Regions from separate parts of the Kitasatospora sp. NPDC094015 genome, predicted to be linked through region 4. Evidence: riboswitches for the same ligand, from Rfam matches in the RefSeq annotation. Region 4 holds a riboswitch; each other region holds the start of a gene.

Region 1 (5,053 bases), on a different contig from region 4:
GTACCGAGTCGCGGGCCAGGGTGGTGCTGAGGCCGTACTCGCGGGCGTAGACGAAGGCGTTCTGGGCGGTGGGCAGGGCGGAGCAGAGCACCACCGCGAGCAGTTGCGGCCGGGGCAGGTGGAGCAGCAGGACGCCGACGGCGAGTGCGGCCAGGGGCTGGACCAGGGTCTTGAGCAGGACCGTGACGCCGACCTCCGCGCGGCGCCCGGCGGTGGTGGGGTCGCGGTGGCCGTGCAGCGACATGCCGAGCGTGACCAGGGCGGTCGGTACGGCGGCCGCGCCGAGCAGTTCGCCGGGGCGGGCGAGGGCGGTGGGCAGGGTCCAGCCGGCGGCGGAGAGCAGCGCGCCCAGGGCGGAGGCCAGGATGATCGGGTTGCGCAGCGGCAGCATCGCCAGCGCGAGCAGCCGGCCGCCGTGGGCGCCCCGCGCGGTGCCCACGTCCAGCAGCGCGAGGATCACCGGGGAGACCAGCAGCACCTGGAACAGCAGGATCTGCGCGACGAACGAGGCGTCACCGAGCACCTGGAGGGCCACCGGGATGCCCAGGTTGGCCGAGTTGACGTACCCGGCGGCCATGCCGCTGATCGCCTGGTCGGCCGGCCGGCGGTCGAACAGCCGGCGTGCGGCCAGCGCGCCCAGTCCGGTGGCGAGCACCGTGCCGGCGGCGAAGGCCAGCATCGCGCCGGTGGCGAAGGTGTCCAGCCGGGCCCCGGCGAGCATCGTGAACAGCGCGGCGGGCATGGCCACGTGGAAGACGAACCGGCCGAGCACCGCCTCCGCCTGCGGGCCGAGCAGCCCGGTGCGGGCGACCAGGTACCCGACCGCGGTGAGCACCCAGATCGGCGTGAAGCCGGTGAGCAGGTGCTGCATGGAACCTCGGGTGCTGATCGTCCGGTACGGGCCGCCGGCGGCAGTCTGCCAGGGCCGCCCGTCACGCTTCCGGGCGGGGCCGGTGCCGGCCCCGCCCGGAAGTCCGGACGGCTCAGGGGAGGGTGAGCACCTGGCCGGGGTGGATCAGGTCCGGGTTGCCGCCGACCGTCGGGGAGTTGTTGTCGTACAGGTGCTGCCAGCCGCCCAGGGTCAGGCTGTTGGAGATGGTGGAGAGGGTGTCGCCGGGGGCCACCGTGTAGGTGGTGGCGGGCGCCGGGGTGGTGGCGGCGACCGGGGTCGTGGCGGCCGGGTCGGGCGTGGCGGCCGTCGTCGGGGCGGGGGTGGTGGCGGGGTCGACCGGCAGGCCGGTGGTCGGCGCGGTGGTGCCGGTGGCGCCCGGCACGGGCAGGTCGCCGGTGGTCGGGGTGCCGGACGGCGAGGGGCTGACCGGCGTGCCGGGGACGGTCGCGGTCGGGTCCGGGGTGGTGACCGGCGTGGTGGCCGTCGGGTCGCCGGTGGGCTGGCCGGTCGGCGTGCCCGGCAGCGTGCTCGGCTGGCCGGACGGCTGGGTGCCGGGCCGGCCGGCGGGCTGGTCCTGGCCGGCCGGCGGGACCGGGGCGGTGGTGCCGTTGCCCTCGGTCGGGACGGAGGGCTGCGAGGTCAGGTACGGCAGCGGGAACTGCGGGACCACGCCGCCGTCGCCGCGGACCGGTGCCGAGGTGCTCGGGGCCGGCGTGGGCTCGGGCGTGCTGGTGGGCGCCGGGGTCTGCGCGGCCGGCAGGCCGGCGGCCGGGCCGCAGGTGGGCCACAGGCTCGGGCCGTGCCCGGCGAGCAGTCGCTCCGCGACGGTGATCTGCTCCTGCGGGGTGGCGTGGTCGGGCTGCGCCGCGAACTCGTCGCCGCCGTACGCCACCCAGGTCCGCAGGGTGAGCCCGAGGCCGCCGTAGCGCCCGGTGCCCGGGTCGACCGTCCAGTTCCCGCCCGTCTCGCACTGCGCGACCGCCTGCCAGGTGTCCGGCGTGGCGGCGTGCGCCCCGGTCGCGGTCAGCAGCGGCAGGGCCAGCCCGACCCCCGCCACACCGGCGGCCGCGACGGCGCGATCGGTCTGGGTGGGACGACGGTGACGACCGGAGCCCGAAAAGACCATCAGATATCCCTCTCCGCACGCCTGCGAGGTGAGCTGTCGGGTTCGGACCGGGAGGTGGCCCGGCCGCGCGCTGCGCGGCTTCACCCCAAGCCGAGGGGGATCGGCGAAAGAACCTGGGTCCCCCGCCCCTGCCCAGGGTCTTTCGGTCGTCCCGGTCACGCGGTGGGCAGGGTTGGGCGTGCCGTGTCACCGGGAGTCCGCAGCAGCGGACTGAACCGGAGATTAGAGGGATCAACGCCTCAATAACAAGCCTGCATACTGAGCATCACACAATCATCACGAATTACTTGTGCCTTGGTGGCCGAGACCCTCCTGACCTGCGCTCGCGGGCGTGCCGGAAGCACCCCGGGGCGGCACCGGAGGTTCGCCGTCGCACCGTCCACCAGGGGCGACCGGCAGGGTGCGGACCGGCGCCGACCGGCGTGACGCAGGCCACGGTGCGGCCGGCCCCCGGCGGGCCCCGCGGCTGAACCCGGCGACCGGGCGCAGCCGTAGGACGGGTTGACGTGTCGCTGCGCCCGGTCGGCAGGACCGGCCGGGGTGGGGCGGCGGCCCGTGCTGGTCCATCGAATCCGGTCCACCGAATCCCGGAGAACTCCGTCCCGCCTCCCGGGACCTGAAGGAGATGCGTACATGAAGCAGGTCCGATCCGCTGTCGTCGTGGGCTGCGCGGTCGCCGCGCTCGCCGCGGCGGGCTCCGGCACCGCGTTCGCCTGGCACCCGAGCGACGCCGCGCTGACCGTCGGCTGCCGGACCGACGAGACCCACGTCCAGGTCGTGCTCGGCAACAACTACAAGGCCAAGGGCGACTACACCTTCGCCCGCCAGGGCAGCGACGAGAAGTACACCGGCACCGTGGACGCCCACGGCACCGTCAAGCTGACCGTCGGCTACACCGGCAAGGGCGACACCTGGCGCTACACGCTGGCGGACACCCACGTCGACAAGAAGATCGCCGACGTGCCGCTCTGCACCCCGCCGTCCACCCCGCCGAGCCCGTCGGTGCCGCCGAGCGGCAGGCCCACCCCGCCGCCGAGCGGCACCCCGTCGCCCAGCGCGTCCGTCCCGGCCGCCTCGCCGTCCACGCCGACCTCCGGCACGCCGACCCCGAGCGGGTCCGCCACGCCCGACAAGCCGAAGCTGGCCGAGACCGGCGGCGGCAGCAACGGCGGTCTGATCGCGGCCGTCGGCGGCGGCGCGGTGCTGGTCGGCGTCGGGGTGCTGGTCGCCGCCCGGCGCAAGGGCCGGCACGGCAACTGAGCGGACGACCCGGACGGGCCGTCGGGACGTGGCGAACCGCCGCGACCCGGCGGCCCGTACTCCTGGACGGGCGCGGTCGTGCGCCCGGACCGCAAGCCCAGGAGGACACCCATGCTGCGATTCGACGGCCCGTGGCGGATCACCGTGGTCGGCAAGGACGCCGACTTCGAACAGCGGGCGGTGGTGCGGACGCCGTACGGCAGCCAGGTGGTGGCGGGCCGGGTCGGGGAGTTCCTCGACGTCCGGGAGGACTCCTGGGAGCTGGTCCTGGAGCACCTCTACCCGGGCCTCGGCTGGCGGCCGGACGTGAAGGTGGTGCCCGGACCGCTCTCCTCGCACGGCGGCCGGCGCAGCCGGGTGGTGCACGCCAAGGACGTCCGGTGGCCGCAGCACCCGCACGACACCAGTGTCCGCAACTTCGTGGTCCGCCTGGAGGCGCTCGGCACCGAGGCGCCCCGCCGCGCTCCCCAGGACGCACCCGTCACGGCCGCCGCCCCGACCACCCGCACCAGCTCCGACCCCGACCTCGGCCCGATCCCGGCGCCCACCCGCCGCAGCACGGAGACGCGTGGCACGGAGACCGGCCGCAGCACGGGTACCACCGGCACCGCGGGCTCCTGGGGGTAGGCGGGAGTCGCCCTCGGTCAGGCAGTGAGATCGATGAGCCGGACCGGCTCGTCCTTCCAGCGGCCCGGGTCGACGGTGGCGATCAGGGCGCCGTCCGGCCGTTCGGGGGTGGGTGTCGCCGCGTACCGGCAGTGGTCCCGTCCCCAGGTGGTCCCTGCCGCGACCGCCAGGGCGGCGGCGAGGTCGAGTTCGAGGACGATGACGGCGGGCAGCGCGGCGAGGTGCTCGGCGGTGCCGGGGCGCGCGCGGTCGGCCTCCACGAGCGCGCAGGCGGGGGCGTAGAGGTGCCAGCCGTTCTCGGCGTGGGCCCGGTGGATGAGGCGGGAGGCGAGGGGGTTGCCGCGGCCGGCGGCGACCATCGCGGTCTCGTCCAGGACCACGTGGAGTTCGGTCACCGGCCGTCCGCCTCGGCCAGGCGCCGGTCGAGCTCGGCGTCCAGCTCCTCGGTCCGGGTGGCGGAGGGGTCGTACCCGTTCCACGCCTGGAGCTTCCGGCGGGCCTGCTCGGCCCGCTCGGCGCGCTCGGCGGGGGTGAGGACCGTCTCGGCGAGGCGGGCCAGATAGGCGCGCAGCGAGAGGTGCTCGGCGGCGGCGACCTCGGCGAGGCGGTCGCGGGCCTCGGCGGGGATGCGCACGTTGGCGTCGGCCATCGGATGCTCCTTCCGGTGTACGCCCGAGGGTACGGGTACGCACCCGTACCCGTCCAGCGTTCCTCCGGCCACCCGCGCGGGTACGGGCTACGCCGCCTCGGGGTGGAGCAGGAAGTCGAGGGCGCGGGTGACGGTGGTGTCGTCCGGGGGCGGGGCGGTGTGGGTGCGGATGTGGGCGAGCAGGGCCGGGTCGGGAGCCAGGCCGTGGCGGGTGAGGAAGTAGCCGACGGCCTCGGTCCAGATCCAGTGGCCGTCGGTGCGGAAGCCGCTCGGGACCACCTCGCCGGCCGTCGGGTCCAGCGGGTCGGGCATCCGGGCGGTGGTGCTGAGCAGCGGGCGGCCGGCGGCCAGGTGGGCGAGCACCCGGTCGCGGTCGGGGCCCTCGGGGAGCAGCGGGTGGTCGGGGCGGAAGCCGGGGCCGAGCTCCGGGTCGGCGTGGTCGAAGACGCGGGCGACCTCGAACTCCGGCCCGTCGGTGGCCGCCGCCGCCCACAGCAGC
Region 2 (5,053 bases), on a different contig from region 4:
TGCTCTGGCGGCGCTGAGCCGGGAGCCCCGGCCGACTTCGGCGCGCCGGTGGACCGCTGCCCGGACTGTCAATCAGGAGTGGTGATCTTCGGCCATTCCCCGCGCCCGGGCCGCCGGAGTGGATCACAGTGCGGTCGGCCTGCCGGTTTGCCGCCCTGCGGCCCAGCCCGGTGCCGATGCCCGGGCACCCGTCGACGCACCGTCAGAAGGGCTCCGCTAAGGTCGCGGACGGCGGAAATTCGTCCCACATCGCGGGATCTTGCTCCTGGGCTTCCGACAAGTCCTTTACGGAGTCCGCACGAGCGACCACACTGAGTCCGGGTGGGCTGGTCGAGACTCGGGGGATGGGGGGCGAATCGTGCGCCACGCGGCTGTCGTCTGGCGACCTCGGACGCCCCTGTGGCGCTCCGGTCGCGGCGGGACGGCCTGTCCGCCAGGGACCGTCCGGTTCCGTCTCGAACCCGCCATGAAATGAGGAAGTGAGTCCGGGTGGCCTTCTCCGTGTCCGCGCTGGTGCTGTTCGGCATCATCGTCGTCATCTTCATCCGTAACAAGCAGCTGAAGACGAGCCACGCGATCATCGCGGCGCTGTTCGGCTTCATGGTGAGCCAGTCCACGGCGGCCAAGCCGATCCAGGACTTCCTCACCCAGCTGGCCTCGACGATCTCCTCCGTCGCGGGCTGAACCCTCCCGGGTCCGCTGTCGAGCCGGTCGGCGCCTGTGCCGTCCGGCCCTTCCCCCTGCCCGCGCCCCGGTCCAGGGCCGTCCCGCGCGGGACGGTCGCGGCGTGCTCCGGTGCGGACGGTGCGGACCGCCGAACCGACGGGGACGCCGGTGGCGCCGCGGACCTCAGCGGCGCTGCGGCCGTACCCGCCGCAGCCGGGCGAGCAGCCCCGCCCGCCGGGTGACGGCGGTCGGTCCGGGCACCTCGACGGGCTCCGGCCGAGCGGCCGGCTGCTCCGCCACCTCCGCGACCAGCAGGATGAACAGCCTTGCCCAGCACAGCCGTTCGCCGCGGGGCCAGTCCAGCGCGCGGAGCGCGGCCGAGGCGCGGTCGCAGACCACCCCGTTCACCCGGACCTCCGCGACGTCCTCGCCGACCCGGCCGCCGAGGAACAGCTTGACCCCGTTCACCTGCGGTCCGGTCAGCTCCGTTCGCAGGCTCTCGGCCAGCGCCGTCAGCGGCTGGTTCGCCGCCAGCCAGTGGGCCAACTCGCGGGAGCCGAAGCCGAACACGGCGGCCGGCCCCTGCAGCGCGTGCCAGCCCGGCAGCTCCGCCGACCGGTAGTGGTCGGCGTACTCGCCCCGGCGCTCCAGCAGTTCGACCACGGCGCCGGCGGTGGTGGTCGCCCACATCCGGACGGCGTTGGCGAGCTGCTCCTCCTCGGTCCGCCCGAGCCCGGCCGCGCAGTCCCACACCACCGGCCCGTCGGCGCGGCCGAGTTGGAGCACGTAGCCGAGGTCGACATGACCGGCGCCGCCGTCGCCCGGGTGCTCGCGGACCGCGACGGCCGTACTGCCGGGGCCCCGCAGCAGCTCGCCGTCGACGGTGAACCCCTGCCCGAAGCGCGCCATTTCGCGGATCACGCTGCGCTGTATGACGTCCAGTCGGTGCTGCGGGCCCACAGGCCGGCTCCTAGCTCGAAGCGTGGGGGAAATCGAACACCGATGAGGCTATCGGCCGCCGCCTCCCGGCGGGAAACCCGAACCGGGCCGGCGGGCGCCGGGACCGGCTCCGAACGGCGCCTGCGGAGCGGTGGACGGCGGCCGACCGGGCCCGGAGGGGGTGACCGGAGTCACGCGAACCGCGGGTTTTCGTCGCTCTCGGTCGTACCGCACGTGCGGAAAGCGAAATTCGCCACGCTGTGCATCGGGAAATGTGCGACGGGTGAGCAATTCGGCTGCGGTGGGCCTTGCGGCCACAGCAGAGCGTGACTTTCGTCCTTGTTGATCTTATGTCCGCTTTCGTTCCTTACGTGCCGTCACTTGCTCCGTATGCGCCTCATAGGTTTTGCTTCGTGACCTGCCCGGCAAACGCCGGGCGGGGCCACCGGGTGGAACGCCGAGTCCTGCCGCTGCCCGGGGCCGACGCACACCATCCGTGCACGGCAGGAGCGGGGGACCCAAGGTAAGTGCCGTTTCCGGAATTCCGGTGCGGCTTGGGGTGAAGCCGTGTCTTTTTCACGGCCGGGCGATCTCCCGTCCGAACCCGACAGCTCACCTCGTAGGCGTCGGAGAGGAACCGCTCAATGTCCGGTAAGGGCAAGCACCGTCGTCCCCGTCTGTCCAGCCTGACCCGAATTGCCGTCGCCACCGGTGTCGTCACCGCTGCCGTCGCTCTTCCGGTCACCGCCGCCTCGGCCCACACCTCCGCCGACGCCCAGGGCACCGTCTCCGCCGCTGCCGAGCAGGCCGCCCCGGCCGCGCCGGCCGCTGCCGAGGCCCCCGCCGACCACAGCTACCAGGTCGTCCACGGCGACACCCTGTCCAAGATCGCCGCTGCCCAGCACGTCGACGGCGGCTGGCAGAAGCTGTACCAGGACAACCGCCAGGTCGTCGGCGGCAACCCGAACCTGATCTTCCCGGGCCAGAAGCTGACCGTCGGTGGCCAGCAGGCCGCCGCCCCGGCCGCCGCCCCGAAGAGCGAGGCCCCGGCCTCCCGCTCCGAGCACCGCGCCCCGGTCACCCCGGCCCCCAAGGCCGAGACCCCGAAGCCGGCCGCCCCCAAGCCGGCTGCCCCGAAGACCGAGGCGCCCGCCGCCTCCGCCCCGGCCGTGGCCCCCGCCACCTCGGGTTACGTCGCGCCGGTCAACGGCCCGCTCGGCACCCCGTACCACCAGGCCGGCTCCAACTGGTCCTCCGGCTACCACACCGGTGTCGACTTCGTGGTGGGCACCGGCACCTCGGTGAAGTCCATCGCGGCCGGCACCGTGGTCTCCGCCGGCAACGGTGGCGCCTACGGCAACGAGGTCGTCATCAAGCACGCCGACGGCAAGTACTCGGAGTACGCCCACCTGTCCTCGATCGGTGTGACGGTCGGCCAGACCGTCACCGCCGGCCAGCAGATCGGCCTCTCCGGCGCCACCGGCAACGTCACGGGCCCGCACCTGCACTTCGAGGTCCGCACCGGCCCGGCGTACGGCTCGGACATCGACCCGGTGGCCTACCTGGCCGCCCACGGCGTCAAGGTCTGATCCCCGGATCGAACCCCACCCGCCACACCCGCCGCAGGCCCGGCCCAGGACCCCAAGTCCCGGGCCGGGCCTCCGGCACACCCGCCGCCGCGTCGCGCACGGCCTTGCCGGGGCGGAGCACAATGCCGTCGCGCGCCGGCGTCCCGGTCCGGCATGATCGCCGGGTGATGCCACCCAGGTCCCAGTTCCTCTCTCCGGCCGGCGAGTTGACCGATCCACCGACGGTCAGGACCGGAGCCCCCGGCGGATGACCAGCTTCCTGACCCACCGGGCACGCGTGCACGACGCCCGGCTCCCCGTCCACCGCCGGCACAGCGCGCTGCGCACCTGCCTCACCCTCTTCGCGCCGTACGGCCTGCGGGCGACCTACCACCACCTCACGCTCACCGCCCGGATCCCCCGGCGGCTGGCGGCGGACCCGGCCGCGCTGGTCCGGGCGGTGGAGGAACTGCACGAGGCGCGGGAGCTGTTGCGTACCCGGGCGGCGGAGTTCGAGGCGCAGCGCCGTGCGCAGAAGCGGGCCGGGCGCCGGGCCGTACCGGAGCCCCGGCCGTGGTGGCTGCGGGGCTGGTGGTGGGCGGGCGGCCCGACCGGCGCCTGGTACGACGATCCGTGCCGTCATCCGTCGCTGCGGCTGCCCGACTACGTCCGGCGGCAGAACGCCCTCCTGGGCGGCGCCGACCTACCGGGCTGCCCGGCCTGCGGGAGCGAGGAGCCGCAGGTGGTGCTGCCGACCGGTCACGGCTCGGTCGAGTTGTGCGCCGGATGCGGATGGGCACCGGCGCCGTGTCCGTGCGGGCGCGGGCACGGGTTCGTACCGGCCACCCCGTGGGGCTGGAAGGAGATCTGGCGTCGCGAGCACCTCGGCGACGACGGCCGCCCGATCGGGCACGGGACGGGCCCGGAGACCTGACCGGCCCTCACACGACTTCGGCCCCGGGTCGGCGAGTTGATCGCCGGCCCGGGGCCGAGGTGGTGGAGCGGGTGACGAGAATCGAACTCGCGTGACCAGTTTGGAAGACTGGGGCTCTACCATTGAGCTACACCCGCATGCGCGCAGTTGACGGTACGTCCGACTGTACGCGACCCCTCGGCCGGGTGCGGCCGGGAGGACGGGGCTAGCGTACCTGGTCGGGGCGGTGGAGTGCACGTCGCTTTCGCTCCGGCGGGGGGTTCATAATGCGCCGGGCCGGGGGAGGCCGCCGTGTACTCTTCCTCTCGGCACTACGGGGTGTGGCGCAGTTTGGTAGCGCGTCCGCTTTGGGAGCGGAAGGCCGTCGGTTCGAATCCGGTCACCCCGACATCGTGTGCGACAGGGTCTCGTCCGGCGGACGGGGCCCTGTTTCGTCGTCCGGCCCGGCAGTCGCGCCCGCCCGTCCCCGGTGACCGGGCCTGCCCGGCCCCGGCGGCTACGGCCGCCCGCCCAGGGGTGCGCGGACCGGTCGGTCCGGGCCTCCGGCGGGGCCCCGCGGCAGCGCCCTGGCGTCGGGCTTTCGCCGTACCGGTAGGATGGGCAGCTGGCGGTAGTACCTGTGGCATGCTCGCAGGTCAGCCGCCCGAGGGCGAGGAGTCACGCTCACCGTCCACCCCCGTACGGGAGATGCAGCTCCAACCGCCCATCGCCCGTCTCGCCAGCCAGCTCGGCCGTCCCGGCCGTCCCGGTCCCGGCGGAGACAACCAGACCGCAAGCCCCTAGGAGACCTAACCGTGAAGAGCGCCGTCGAGACTCTGAACCCGACCCGGGTTCGACTCACCGTCGAGGTGCCCTTCGAGGAGCTCAAGCCCAGCCTCGACGCGGCGTACAAGAAGATCAACCAGCAGGTCACCGTCCCGGGCTTCCGTAAGGGCAAGATCCCGAA
Region 3 (5,053 bases), on a different contig from region 4:
GTGGCCGCCTTGCGCCGCTCGGTGAGCGACGGGCGCGGATCGGTGCCGGACACGGGAGGCTCCCTGGTCGCCGGGGGGGCGCGGAACTGCGGACCGGGTCAGTTTACGGCAGCGGAGGCCGAGGTGGCTCGTCGTGCGTAGGTGGCACGACGTGCCATTCGGGCGTACCGTGCAGAGGAAAGCACTCGCACCACCCCGTAGGGAGACCACCATGAACCGCTTCGAAGGCCGCCGCGTCCTGATCACCGGCGCCGGCTCCGGCTCCGGCATCGGACAGGCCACCGCCCGCCGGATCCTGGCCGAGGGTGGCGCCGTCGTCGCCGCCGACGTGGTCGAGCAGGGCCTCGCCGCCACCCGCGCGCTGGCCGAGGCCGACGGCACCGCCGACCGGCTGGTCACCGCCGTGCTCGACATCGCGGACGAGGAGGCGGTACGCGCCGGGGTCGCCGACGCGGTCGCCACCCTCGGTGGCCTGGACGCGCTGGTCAACGCGGCCGGCATCCTGCGCTCCTCGCACACCGCGCAGACCACCCTGGAGTTCTGGAACCGCCTCCTGGCCGTCAACCTCACCGGCACCTTCCTGGTCACCCGCGAGGCGCTGCCCGCCCTGCTGGCCACCGGCCGGGGCGTGGTGGTCAACTTCAGCTCCACCTCCGCGACCTTCGCGCACCCGTACATGGCGGCGTACGCGGCCACCAAGGGCGGCATCCAGTCCTTCACCCACGCGATCGCGATCGAGTACGCGAAGCAGGGGCTGCGCGCGGTGTGCGTCGCCCCCGGGTCGATCGCCAGCGGGATGACCAGCAACCCCGGTCTGCCGGCCGACGCCGATCTGTCGCTGCTCGGCAAGCTCGCGCCCGCACTCGGCCAGGGCTTCGCCGGCCCGGAGACGGTGGCCGGCGTGATCGCGATGCTGGCCTCGGACGACGGCGCCTTCGTCACCGGCACCGAGCTCCGGATCGACGGCGGCACCCACGCCTGAGCGCCCGCAGCCCGGCCGGCCGGGAAGCCCGCCCCCGCCGGGAGCCCCCCGGGAAGCCCGCCCGGCCCCGGGGCGGGCGGCCCGAACGGGTGACCGCACCCGCACCGCCCGCTCGGCCTCCCGGGAGCCGCCCAGGGCCGGACCGATGATGGGACCGACTGATGATCGTTCAGCGGTACGGAGGTCGGGCCCATGCGGGTACGTGCAGTCCAGCTCGGGCGTATCGCCTTCGGCCTGCTGGCGGCGGTGGCGCTGGGCGTCCAGGGGTATCACGCGGTCGGTGAGGGGTCGCCGCTCACCGACTTCTTCAGCTACTTCACCGTCCTCAGCAACCTCCTCGCCCTGCTGGTGCTGATCACCGGCGGTGTGCTCGGCCTGCGCGGCCGCCCGGGCGTGCCGGACGAGATCCGCGGCGCCGTGGTGCTCTACCTGGCCATCACCGGACTGATCTACGGCCTGCTGCTGTCCGGCTACGGTCTCGGCCTGCTGCTGCCGTGGGTGAACGACATCGTCCACCGGGTGATGCCGGTGGTCCTGCTCGCCGACTGGCTGCTGGTGCCGCCGGCCGCCCGGCTCGGCCGCACCACGGTGCTGAAGTGGCTGGTGTTCCCGCTCGTGTACCTGGTGTACACGCTGATCCGCGGGTCGCTGGTGCGGTGGTACCCGTACCCGTTCGTCGACCCGGGGCTGCCGGGCGGCTACGGCCGGGTGGCCGGCGCCTGCACGCTGCTGCTGGCGCTGTTCGTGGCGGTGGCCGCCGCGCTGGTCTGGCTCGGCAACCGGTTCCGCGCCCGCCGCACCCCCCGGGGTCGGCACGCCAGGAGCACGCCCGAGCCGGCCGGCGACCCCGGCTGAGCCGGCCGACCGATCGCACCCCCCCGCACCCCCCCGTACCGGCGCGAACCGAGGGAGCACCACCGCATGGGGCTGACCAGCCACAAGGTGCTGGCGATCGCCGTCCTGGCGGCCCTGCTGGTGGCCGCCGCGACGGTGCGCGGCTGGCCCCGGCTGGCCGCCCCCGGCCCGCGCGCGGTGGCCGGGCGGATCGCGGCGCTGCTGGCCACCCAGCTGGCGCTGCTGCTCGCGCTCGGGCTGGCCGCGAACGACTGGTTCTCCTTCTACGGCAGCTGGGACGACCTGCTCGGCACCGCGCCGGGCGGACCGGTCACGGTGACCACCGGAGCCCCGGGCGACGGGCTGCGGGTGCTCGGCCGCGAGCCGGTGCGCGGCGGCGGCGCGGTCGGCCGGGAGCCCGCCGCCTCCGGCGAGATCCAGGCGGTACGGATCACCGGCCCGCGCTCGGGGCTGAGCACCGACGGGTACGTCTACCTGCCGCCGCAGTACTTCCGGCCCGAGTACGCCGGCCGCCGCTTCCCCGCCGTCCTGGTGATGACGGGCTTCCCCGGGGACGCCCGGAACCTGATCACCCGGCTGAACTACCCCGGCGCGGCGCTGCGGCTCAACCTGGCCGGGCGGATGCCGCCCACCGTGCTGGTGCTGCTGCGGCCGTCCCCCGCGATGCCCGCCGACACCGAGTGCGAGGACGCCCCGGGCGGGGCCCGGGCCGAGACCTACCTGGCCCGCGACGTGCCGGCCGCGGTCGCGGCCGGCTTCCGGATCTCGCCCGACCCGCGCTCCTGGGCGGTGATGGGCAACTCGACCGGCGGCTACTGCGCGCTGAAGCTCGCCATGCGCCACCCCGAGGTCTTCCCGAGCGCCGTCGCGCTCTCCGGCTACTACCGGGCCGCCGAGGACGCCACCACCGGCGACCTGTTCGGCGGCAGCCCGCGCCGCCGGGAGGAGGCCGACCTGCTGTGGCGGCTGGGGCACCTGCCGCCGCCCGGCATCGCGGTGCTGCTGGCCGGGGCCGAACGCGGTGACGGCGACTACCTCGCGGACACCCGGGCGTTCGCCGCCGCGGTGCGGGCCCCGATGTCGCTGGCCACCGCCACGGTGCCGGAGGGCGGCCACAACTTCCGGACCTGGGGACTGCTGCTGCCGGCCGCGCTGGAGTGGCTGGCCGGGCGCCTGCGGGTCAGCTGAGCGGCCGGAGCTTCCCGGTGTGCAGCTCGCCGAACCGGCCACCCTCGCCCTCGTACGTCCAGAAGACGCGGACGGTCAGCGCGTTCAGGTCCATCACGTGGCTCACGGTGATGCCGCTCTGCTCCGTCCAGCTGACGAAGTAGACCTGCGGGCCCACCTCGGCGACGTGCAGCCGCACGTCCTCCCACTGCCCGGCCGACTCGCCGAGGCCCTCCCAGCGCAGCCGCGTCCCGTCGGCGGAGTAGGAGTTGCGGAAGGAGGCGCCGTTGTCGACGTCGAACAGGTAGGTACGTCCGGCGAAGCCAGGCAGGGGCGCGGTCATCTCAGGGGTGATCCTCTGATCGGTCGGCGGCGGGTGCGGCCGGGCCCCGGCCGCACCCCAAACCTAGCGGACGCGCGGTCGCCGCAGACCGGTCCGCCGGTGAACCGCTGCCCTACGGAGAGTTCCCGGCGGGCGCCGGTGTGAGGGACGTCTCGTTGTCCGTGTGCGATCCGTCTGCCTAGCCTGCACGGGATGCCCGGCTGGGCAGACCCGCCGTCGGGACGCCTAGTCCTGTCCACCCGAGGGCGGTCACTCGAGCACCGTCATGGACAGGAGCGGGGGAACCAGGTACGTGCCGTGCCCCGCTCCGCCCAGGAGCGGTCCGCGCGGCTTGGGGTGAAGCCGCACCACAGGCGGCCGGGCAGCCTCGTGCCCGAACCCGACAGCTCACCTCGCAGGCGTCGCAGAGGAAATCCCCCATGCGACTTTCCCCCACCCCCGCCCGCCTCGGCCTGCTCGCGGGCGCCACCGTGCTGGCCGGCATCCCGCTGGTCGGCCAGGCCCAGGCGGCCGGCCCCACGGTCACCCAGGACCGCCTCGGCCCGACGGCGATGGCCGCCGGCACCGCCGCCAAGGCCGGCCTCACGCTGCACTCCTCCGGCTGCTTCACCGCCAAGACCGTCGGCGTCGGCGTCCGCGACGCGGCCGGCCACAACCTCGACTTCCCGGGCAACGCGGCCAACGTGCAGATCTGCCCGGGCGGCACCACCTTCACCAGCGCCGCCCGCACCCTGCCGGCCGGCACCTACACCGAGTTCGGCTTCTGGCAGGACTCCGCGAACGCCTGGCACAACCTGCCCGCGCAGACCCTGACGGTGGCCGCGGCCGGCACCGGCACGCCGACCCCGGCTCCCACCCCGACGCCCACGCCGACGCCCACGCCGACCCCGACGCCGACCCCCACCCCCGGCACCGGCGCGCCGGTCGCGGGCAAGGCGCTGACCTGGTCGGACGAGTTCGACAGCCTGTCCAAGACCCGCTGGACCACCGACCGCAGCAGCTCCTACCGCTACGGCACCCACAACCCGGACGACAACAAGCTGGACTGGCTGAGCCCGAGCGGCGTCAGCGTCTCCGGCGGGCAGGCCACCTTCACCGCCAAGCCGGGCGCCAACAAGCTGGAGAACGGCAAGCAGGCCTGGGACACCGGCCTGCTCACCACCGAGTACTCCGCCGAGGGCTTCCAGGTGAAGACCGGCGACTACGCCGAGACCCGGGTCAAGCTGCCCGCCGGCACCGGCGCCTGGCCGGCGCTGTGGACCTGGAAGAACGGCAACGGGGAGATCGACTCCTTCGAGTACCACCCCGACAACCCGAACCTGCTGGAGCTGACCAACCACGTCAAGTCCGGCTCCAAGTACGTCACCGACGCGAACGCGATCGGCAAGGACAAGTGGGTCACCATCGGCACCTACTACGGCGCCGACTCGGTCGACTGGTACGTCAACGGCACCAAGGTCTTCTCCGACAACACCGGGGTCGGCACCAACTGGTCCGCGTACCTGATCCTCAACCTGTCGCTGAGCGCCGGCCAGTACCACCCCGCGCCCACCGGCACCGCGCCGATCACCTTCGCCGCGGACTACGTCCGGGTCTACCGCTGACCCTCACGCCGGCACGCTCAGCGTGAACGGCGTGCCGTCGTCCGCCGGGTGGCGGTCGTCGGCGCCGGACACCAGCAGGTGCCCCTCGGCCCGTGTGCCGGG
Region 4 (5,053 bases):
AGCCCGAGCTGGTGATGCGCGGCTCCACCGGGGCGATCGCGGGCGGCCGGTAGCGGCCTGCCCGACGGGGCCTAACGCAGCGGGGAGTTGGGGCCGGCGGGAGCCGTCGGCCCCGATTCGGTCAGGGCCAGGACGGCCATGTCGTCGTCGCGCGGGCCGCGGGTCCACCGGTCGACGTCCCGGAGCAGGGTGTCGATCACCCGGTCCGGGCGGTCGAACGGACCCCGGCCGGCCAGGCCGACCGCCGGGTCGTAGAACCGTCCCGCGCCGTCCCGCGCCTCGGTCACCCCGTCGGTCACCAGCAGCAGCGTGTCCCCGGTGGTGAACGGCCACTCCTCGACCGCCGGCCGCGCGAGCCCGAGCCCGCCCATCCCCAGCGGCAGTCCCGGCTCCCGGGCGTCGAGCCGGCGCACCCGGCGGCCGTCGGCGGACAGCAGGTACGGTCCGGGGTGCCCGCAGTTCAGCAGCCGCAGCCCACCGCCGCTCCCGGGCGCGAACTCCACCAGCAGCGCGGTGACGAAGCCCTCCATCCGCAGCTCCTCGGCGCTCCCGGCGACCTCCCTGGTCAGGGAGTGCTCCAGGCCGTCGGCGACCGCGCCGAGGTCGGGCAGTCCGTCGGCGTGCTCCCGGAACGCTCCCAGCAGCACCGACACGGCGGCCACCGCCGGCAACCCCTTGCCGCGGACGTCCGCGATCAACGCCCGCACCCCGAACGGGGTCCGCTGCAGCGCGTACGCGTCACCGCCGATCAGCGCCTCGGTGTGGGCGGCGCGGTAGCGGGCGGCCACCTCCAGCCGGCCGACCCGGGCGGGTGGCGCGGGCAGCACCGCCTGCTGGGCGGCCTCGGCCACCGAGCGGACCGCCTGGAGCCGGCGCCCGTGCCGGGCCACCACCCGGTTGACCCAGATCCCGATCAGGGCGGCGAACGCGGTGTTGGCCAGTTCCAGGTAGCCGGCGGTGGTACCGACCGAACCGTCGAGCACGGTCAGCACCAGGATCCCGATCAGGACGGCCGCGCCGACCGCGACCGTGTCGCGCAGCGACAGCAGCGCGCCCGCGAGCACGGAGGCCGCAGCCACCATCGGGTCGCCCCAGTAGTCGGCGGGGGAGAGGGCGTCCCAGACCAGGCCCGCGACCAGCAGCGCCCACGGGGCCGCCCGCACGTAGCGGGGCCACTGCGTGGAAGTCGACGCCATGGGCGATCACGATCCCGTCCGGTGGGCCATCTGCCCCGACTCTAGCCGTCGGGGGCCCGGACCACCCGGCGGCAACACACCCGGCCCGGGACGGCCCCCGGCCGGGTGCGGGCCCGGTCCGGACACGGCGAACGGCCCGGGGACGGGAGGTCTCCGGGCCGTCGCGCACGTCTTCGGGGGTGGGGGCGTCGGGTCCGGCTCCTCAGCCCTCCTCGACGACCGGCCTGCGGTGGTTCAGGCGCTGCTGGTCGGCCGCGTCGCCGGTCCGCGCCTCGGTGCGCCGGGTGCGGTCGAGGTAGTCACGGACGATCAGCTCGACCGCGTCCTGCGGATTCCTCGTGCCGGACTGGAGCATCACCTCGATCGCGAGATCGGCGTCGAGGGTGATGGTGACCTTGGCCATGGCGGGTGCTCCTCGGAGTCGACCCGCCTCAGCCTAGGCCGCTGCCCCCGGAACCGGAAAGGTCTCCGAGGGCCGCGGCCCGGTGGATCCTGGATCAGATCCGGCCCGCGAAGTCCGGGGCCCAGTCGGCGATGGTCTCGGTCCGCACGCCGGCGCTCGGGTTGGCGGCCTCGACGTACTTGCCGTCACCGACGTAGAGCGCGACGTGGTAGACACCGGAGTTGCTGCCGTTGTTGGACCAGAACAGCAGGTCGCCCGGGAGCAGGTTGTCCAGCGAGACGCGGGTGGCGGTGTCCGCCTGGTCCGCGGCGACGCGGGGCAGCGAGATGCCGGCCTGGCGGTAGGCCGCCTGGACCAGGCCCGAGCAGTCCCAGCCGCCGTCGCTGCTGCCGCCGTAGACGTAGGCCTGGCCGACCTTGGACAGCGCGAAGTTGACCGCGGCGGCCTTGGAGCCGGTGGCCTGGGTGGCGGCGGCGGGCTTGGCCGCGGTGGTGGTCGCGGCGGCGGGGGCGCTGGTGGCCGGCTTGGCGGCGGCCGGCGCGGCGGCCTGGGTGTCGCCGCCCAGCGAGAGGTGCTGGCCCGGGTAGATGTGGTCGGCGCCCTCGGTCAGGACCGACTTGTTCAGCTCGTAGAGCTTCTCCCAGCCGCCCTGGACGTGGTTCTTCTCGGCGATCTGCGACAGCCAGTCGCCGGCGACCACGGTGTAGTCGTGGGCGCCCTGGTGGCCGTCCCAGCGGCGGTCGCCGGTCCACTGCTTGCCGGTCGACTGCTGCTGGGTGCTCTGCGGCGCGGCGCTCTGCGCGGCGGGCTTCGGAGCGGCGGCCGGCTTGGGGGCGGCGGCGGGCTTCGGTGCGGTCTGGGTGGTGGTGGCCGCGGCGCCGGTGCTCAGCTGCGGGGCCTCGCCGCCCTTGGTCAGACCGGCCTGGACGGAGCACACCGGCCAGGCGCCGGGGCCCTGGGAGGCGAGCACCTTCTCGGCGACGGCGATCTGCTGGTCCTTGGTGGCCTGGTTGGCCTGCGGGGCGTACGCGGTGCCACCGAAGGCGGCCCAGGTGCTGGAGGTGAACTGCAGGCCGCCGTAGAAGCCGTTGCCGGTGTTGATCGACCAGTTGCCGGAGGACTCGCACTGGGCGACCTTGTCCCAGGTGGCGACCGAGGCGGCGGACGCGGAGCCGGCGGTGAGGCACGGGATGGTGAGACCGATGCCGACGACACCGGTGGTGGCGATGATGCGGCGGGCGCGCTTGGAGGCGCTGATGGGCAGCATGAAGATGCGATCCTCTCCCACGCCTACGAGGTGAGCTGTCGGATTCGGGCTGGAGTTGCCCGGCCGTACGTGAATACGGCTTCACCCCAAGCCCCGGACCGGTACTGGCGTACCGCTCCTGGGCGACCTACCTGGTTCCCCCGCTCCTGCCGTGGTGCGTTGCGAGCGCTGCCAGCCCACCCGGCGGCAGGACTCGGCGTCCCGGGTGGCTGGGTCCGTGTGACCACGAACGTGGGAGGACATTAGGCAGAGACAAGTTGAAACCGCAAATATGTGTGAGCGCCATCACACCGCCTTGATCGGGTATTAAAGATCGATAAACCCAGTTCGCCCCGTTCATATTCAATCGCTTTCGCTCAAAAGCCTTTGTCGGAGGGGGACTTGCCTATGCTTCAGTCGGCAGAGCCGGCCCGCGGCCTGGGGGAGGGGTAACCGATCATGGAGTTCGAGGAGAGACCGCCGGAGTCCGACGGCGGCGCCGAGCCGCCATCGCCGCCGCGCCGGCCCCGCTCGCACCGGGCCGAACCGGACCATAAGGGACGTATCGCCCGGCGCAGGCTGCTGATCTGGGGGGCCGTCGGAATCGTCGCGGCGGTGACCGGCGAGGAGTACCTCCGGCAGGCGCCGGTCGGCTCCCGGCGTCCCGGTCCGGTCCGCACCGAGGCCGGGGCGACTCCCGGCACCCACCAGCACGGCTCGCCGTCCCCGTCGGCCAGCGCCGCACCCGTGCCCCCGCAGCCCGCCCCCACCGTGCCCGAGGGCGGCCGGCACTGGTCCGACCCGGCGGGCTGGGGCGGCGCGGTGCCCGGGCCGAGGTCGGCGGTGCGGATCACCGACCAGGTGCTGCTGGACGGCGACGCCGCGGTGGGCTCGCTGCTGATCGAGCCGACGGGCTCGCTGGTCTTCGCCAAGGACCGCAGCCTCACCCTGAGCTCGGCCGGCAACGTCGAGGTCCGCGGCAGCCTCAGCCTGGCGCCCACCGGCACGGTGGTGCACACCCTGAAGTTCCCGGGCGTGGACGAGGGCCGGTTCGAGGGCGGCGGGATGACCGTGGTCCCCACCGATACCGGGCTGTGGGTGACCGGCGCCGGCTACCTGCGGCTGGACGGCGCGCCCCGGACGGCCTGGGTGCGGGCCGCCGGCGCGCTCAAGGCGGGCGACACCAGCATCACCCTGGCCGCCGCCCCGAGCGGCTGGCAGCCCGGCGACGAACTCGCCGTCACCCCGACCGCGCCCCCCGACAGCGAGGACTTCTCCACCCGGTACGACCTGCGCACGGTGCGTCAGGTCAACGGCAGCACGGTCGTCCTTGACGGCCCGTTGACCTACGCCCACCCGCGGGTCGCGGTCGGAGCCGGCGTCACCGTCGGCGCCGAGGTGCTCAACCTGACCCGCAACGTCCGGGTGGAGGGCACCGAGCACGGCCGCGCCCACATCCACCTCACCAGCTCCCGCCACGCCGACGTGCGGCACGCGGCGCTGCGCTGGCTCGGCCCGCGCACCAACGGCAAGGAGCAGTGGAACGGAAAGCCCGTCACCGAGCCGGTGCTCGGCCGCTACGGGCTCCACTTCCACATGCTCGCCGACGCCAGCCGGGGCACCGTCGTGGAGGGCGTGGTGGTGCGCGACGCGGGCAACCACGCCTTCGTCCCGCACATGAGCCACGGCGTCACCTTCCGCAGCTGCATCAGCCACAACACCTGGGAGGACGCCTACTGGTGGGACGGCCCGCAGGACACCCGCACCCCGCAGGGGCCGTCCGACGACATCCTCTACGACTCCTGCGTCGCCTCCCGGACGGTCTTCGAACCCAACCCGCGCGGCTACCGGCTGACCGGCTTCAGCCTCGGCGCCGGCAGCGGGAGCAAGGCCACCGGCTGCGTGGCGGTCGGCGTCCAGGGCGCCACCGGCGCCTCCGGGTACGAGTGGCCGGAGACCAGCGAGGGCGTCTGGACCTTCGAGCGGTGCCTGGCCCACAACAACCTCGAGAACGGCATCTTCGTCTGGCTCAACGCCCAGCACCACCACACCGTGGGCCAGTTCGTCGCGTACCACAACGGCGGCTGGGGCATCGAGCACGGCGCCTACCTGAACGACTTCGACTACACCGCGAGCGTGCTGTACGGCAACGCCGCCGGCGGGATCGCGGTCCACGCGCTCGGCCGGGACCAGGGGACGGTCTTCGAC

Evidence for each region. A riboswitch is a leader RNA that binds a small molecule or an ion and turns the genes downstream of it on or off. The one in region 4 is predicted to bind cyclic di-AMP.
Region 1: it holds a riboswitch for cyclic di-AMP, as region 4 does, so the genes downstream of both, ABT014_RS14760 (transglycosylase family protein) here and ABT014_RS33400 (transglycosylase family protein) in region 4, are expected to answer to the same signal.
Region 2: it holds a riboswitch for cyclic di-AMP, as region 4 does, so the genes downstream of both, ABT014_RS22145 (M23 family metallopeptidase) here and ABT014_RS33400 (transglycosylase family protein) in region 4, are expected to answer to the same signal.
Region 3: it holds a riboswitch for cyclic di-AMP, as region 4 does, so the genes downstream of both, ABT014_RS00775 (glycoside hydrolase family 16 protein) here and ABT014_RS33400 (transglycosylase family protein) in region 4, are expected to answer to the same signal.

Annotation. Positions count from the first base shown of each region.
Region 1 is NZ_JBEOUL010000009.1:226,027-231,079, forward strand. It holds gene ABT014_RS14755 (AEC family transporter) at 1-871, opposite strand, end outside; gene ABT014_RS14760 (transglycosylase family protein) at 984-2,018, opposite strand; cyclic di-AMP (ydaO/yuaA leader) riboswitch at 2,023-2,176, opposite strand; gene ABT014_RS14765 (LPXTG cell wall anchor domain-containing protein) at 2,652-3,278, shown strand; gene ABT014_RS14770 (hypothetical protein) at 3,390-3,905, shown strand; gene ABT014_RS14775 (hypothetical protein) at 3,923-4,264, opposite strand; gene ABT014_RS14780 (hypothetical protein) at 4,297-4,554, opposite strand; gene ABT014_RS14785 (hypothetical protein) at 4,642-5,053, opposite strand, start outside.
Region 2 is NZ_JBEOUL010000019.1:48,011-53,063, forward strand. It holds gene ABT014_RS22130 (PP2C family protein-serine/threonine phosphatase) at 1-17, shown strand, start outside; gene ABT014_RS22135 (hypothetical protein) at 490-684, shown strand; gene ABT014_RS22140 (DUF6348 family protein) at 850-1,587, opposite strand; cyclic di-AMP (ydaO/yuaA leader) riboswitch at 2,084-2,246, shown strand; gene ABT014_RS22145 (M23 family metallopeptidase) at 2,250-3,194, shown strand; gene ABT014_RS22150 (hypothetical protein) at 3,442-4,107, shown strand; tRNA gene ABT014_RS22155 (tRNA-Gly) at 4,171-4,244, opposite strand; tRNA gene ABT014_RS22160 (tRNA-Pro) at 4,422-4,495, shown strand; gene tig (trigger factor) at 4,902-5,053, shown strand, end outside.
Region 3 is NZ_JBEOUL010000001.1:174,049-179,101, reverse strand. It holds gene ABT014_RS00800 (TetR/AcrR family transcriptional regulator) at 1-53, opposite strand, end outside; gene ABT014_RS00795 (SDR family NAD(P)-dependent oxidoreductase) at 212-982, shown strand; gene ABT014_RS00790 (Pr6Pr family membrane protein) at 1,175-1,837, shown strand; gene ABT014_RS00785 (alpha/beta hydrolase) at 1,904-3,025, shown strand; gene ABT014_RS00780 (phenolic acid decarboxylase) at 3,018-3,347, opposite strand; cyclic di-AMP (ydaO/yuaA leader) riboswitch at 3,596-3,763, shown strand; gene ABT014_RS00775 (glycoside hydrolase family 16 protein) at 3,767-4,951, shown strand; gene ABT014_RS00770 (hypothetical protein) at 4,955-5,053, opposite strand, start outside.
Region 4 is NZ_JBEOUL010000056.1:13,129-18,181, reverse strand. It holds gene ABT014_RS33415 (LacI family DNA-binding transcriptional regulator) at 1-53, shown strand, start outside; gene ABT014_RS33410 (PP2C family protein-serine/threonine phosphatase) at 72-1,196, opposite strand; gene ABT014_RS33405 (hypothetical protein) at 1,399-1,599, opposite strand; gene ABT014_RS33400 (transglycosylase family protein) at 1,694-2,866, opposite strand; cyclic di-AMP (ydaO/yuaA leader) riboswitch at 2,872-3,033, opposite strand; gene ABT014_RS33395 (hypothetical protein) at 3,461-5,053, shown strand, end outside.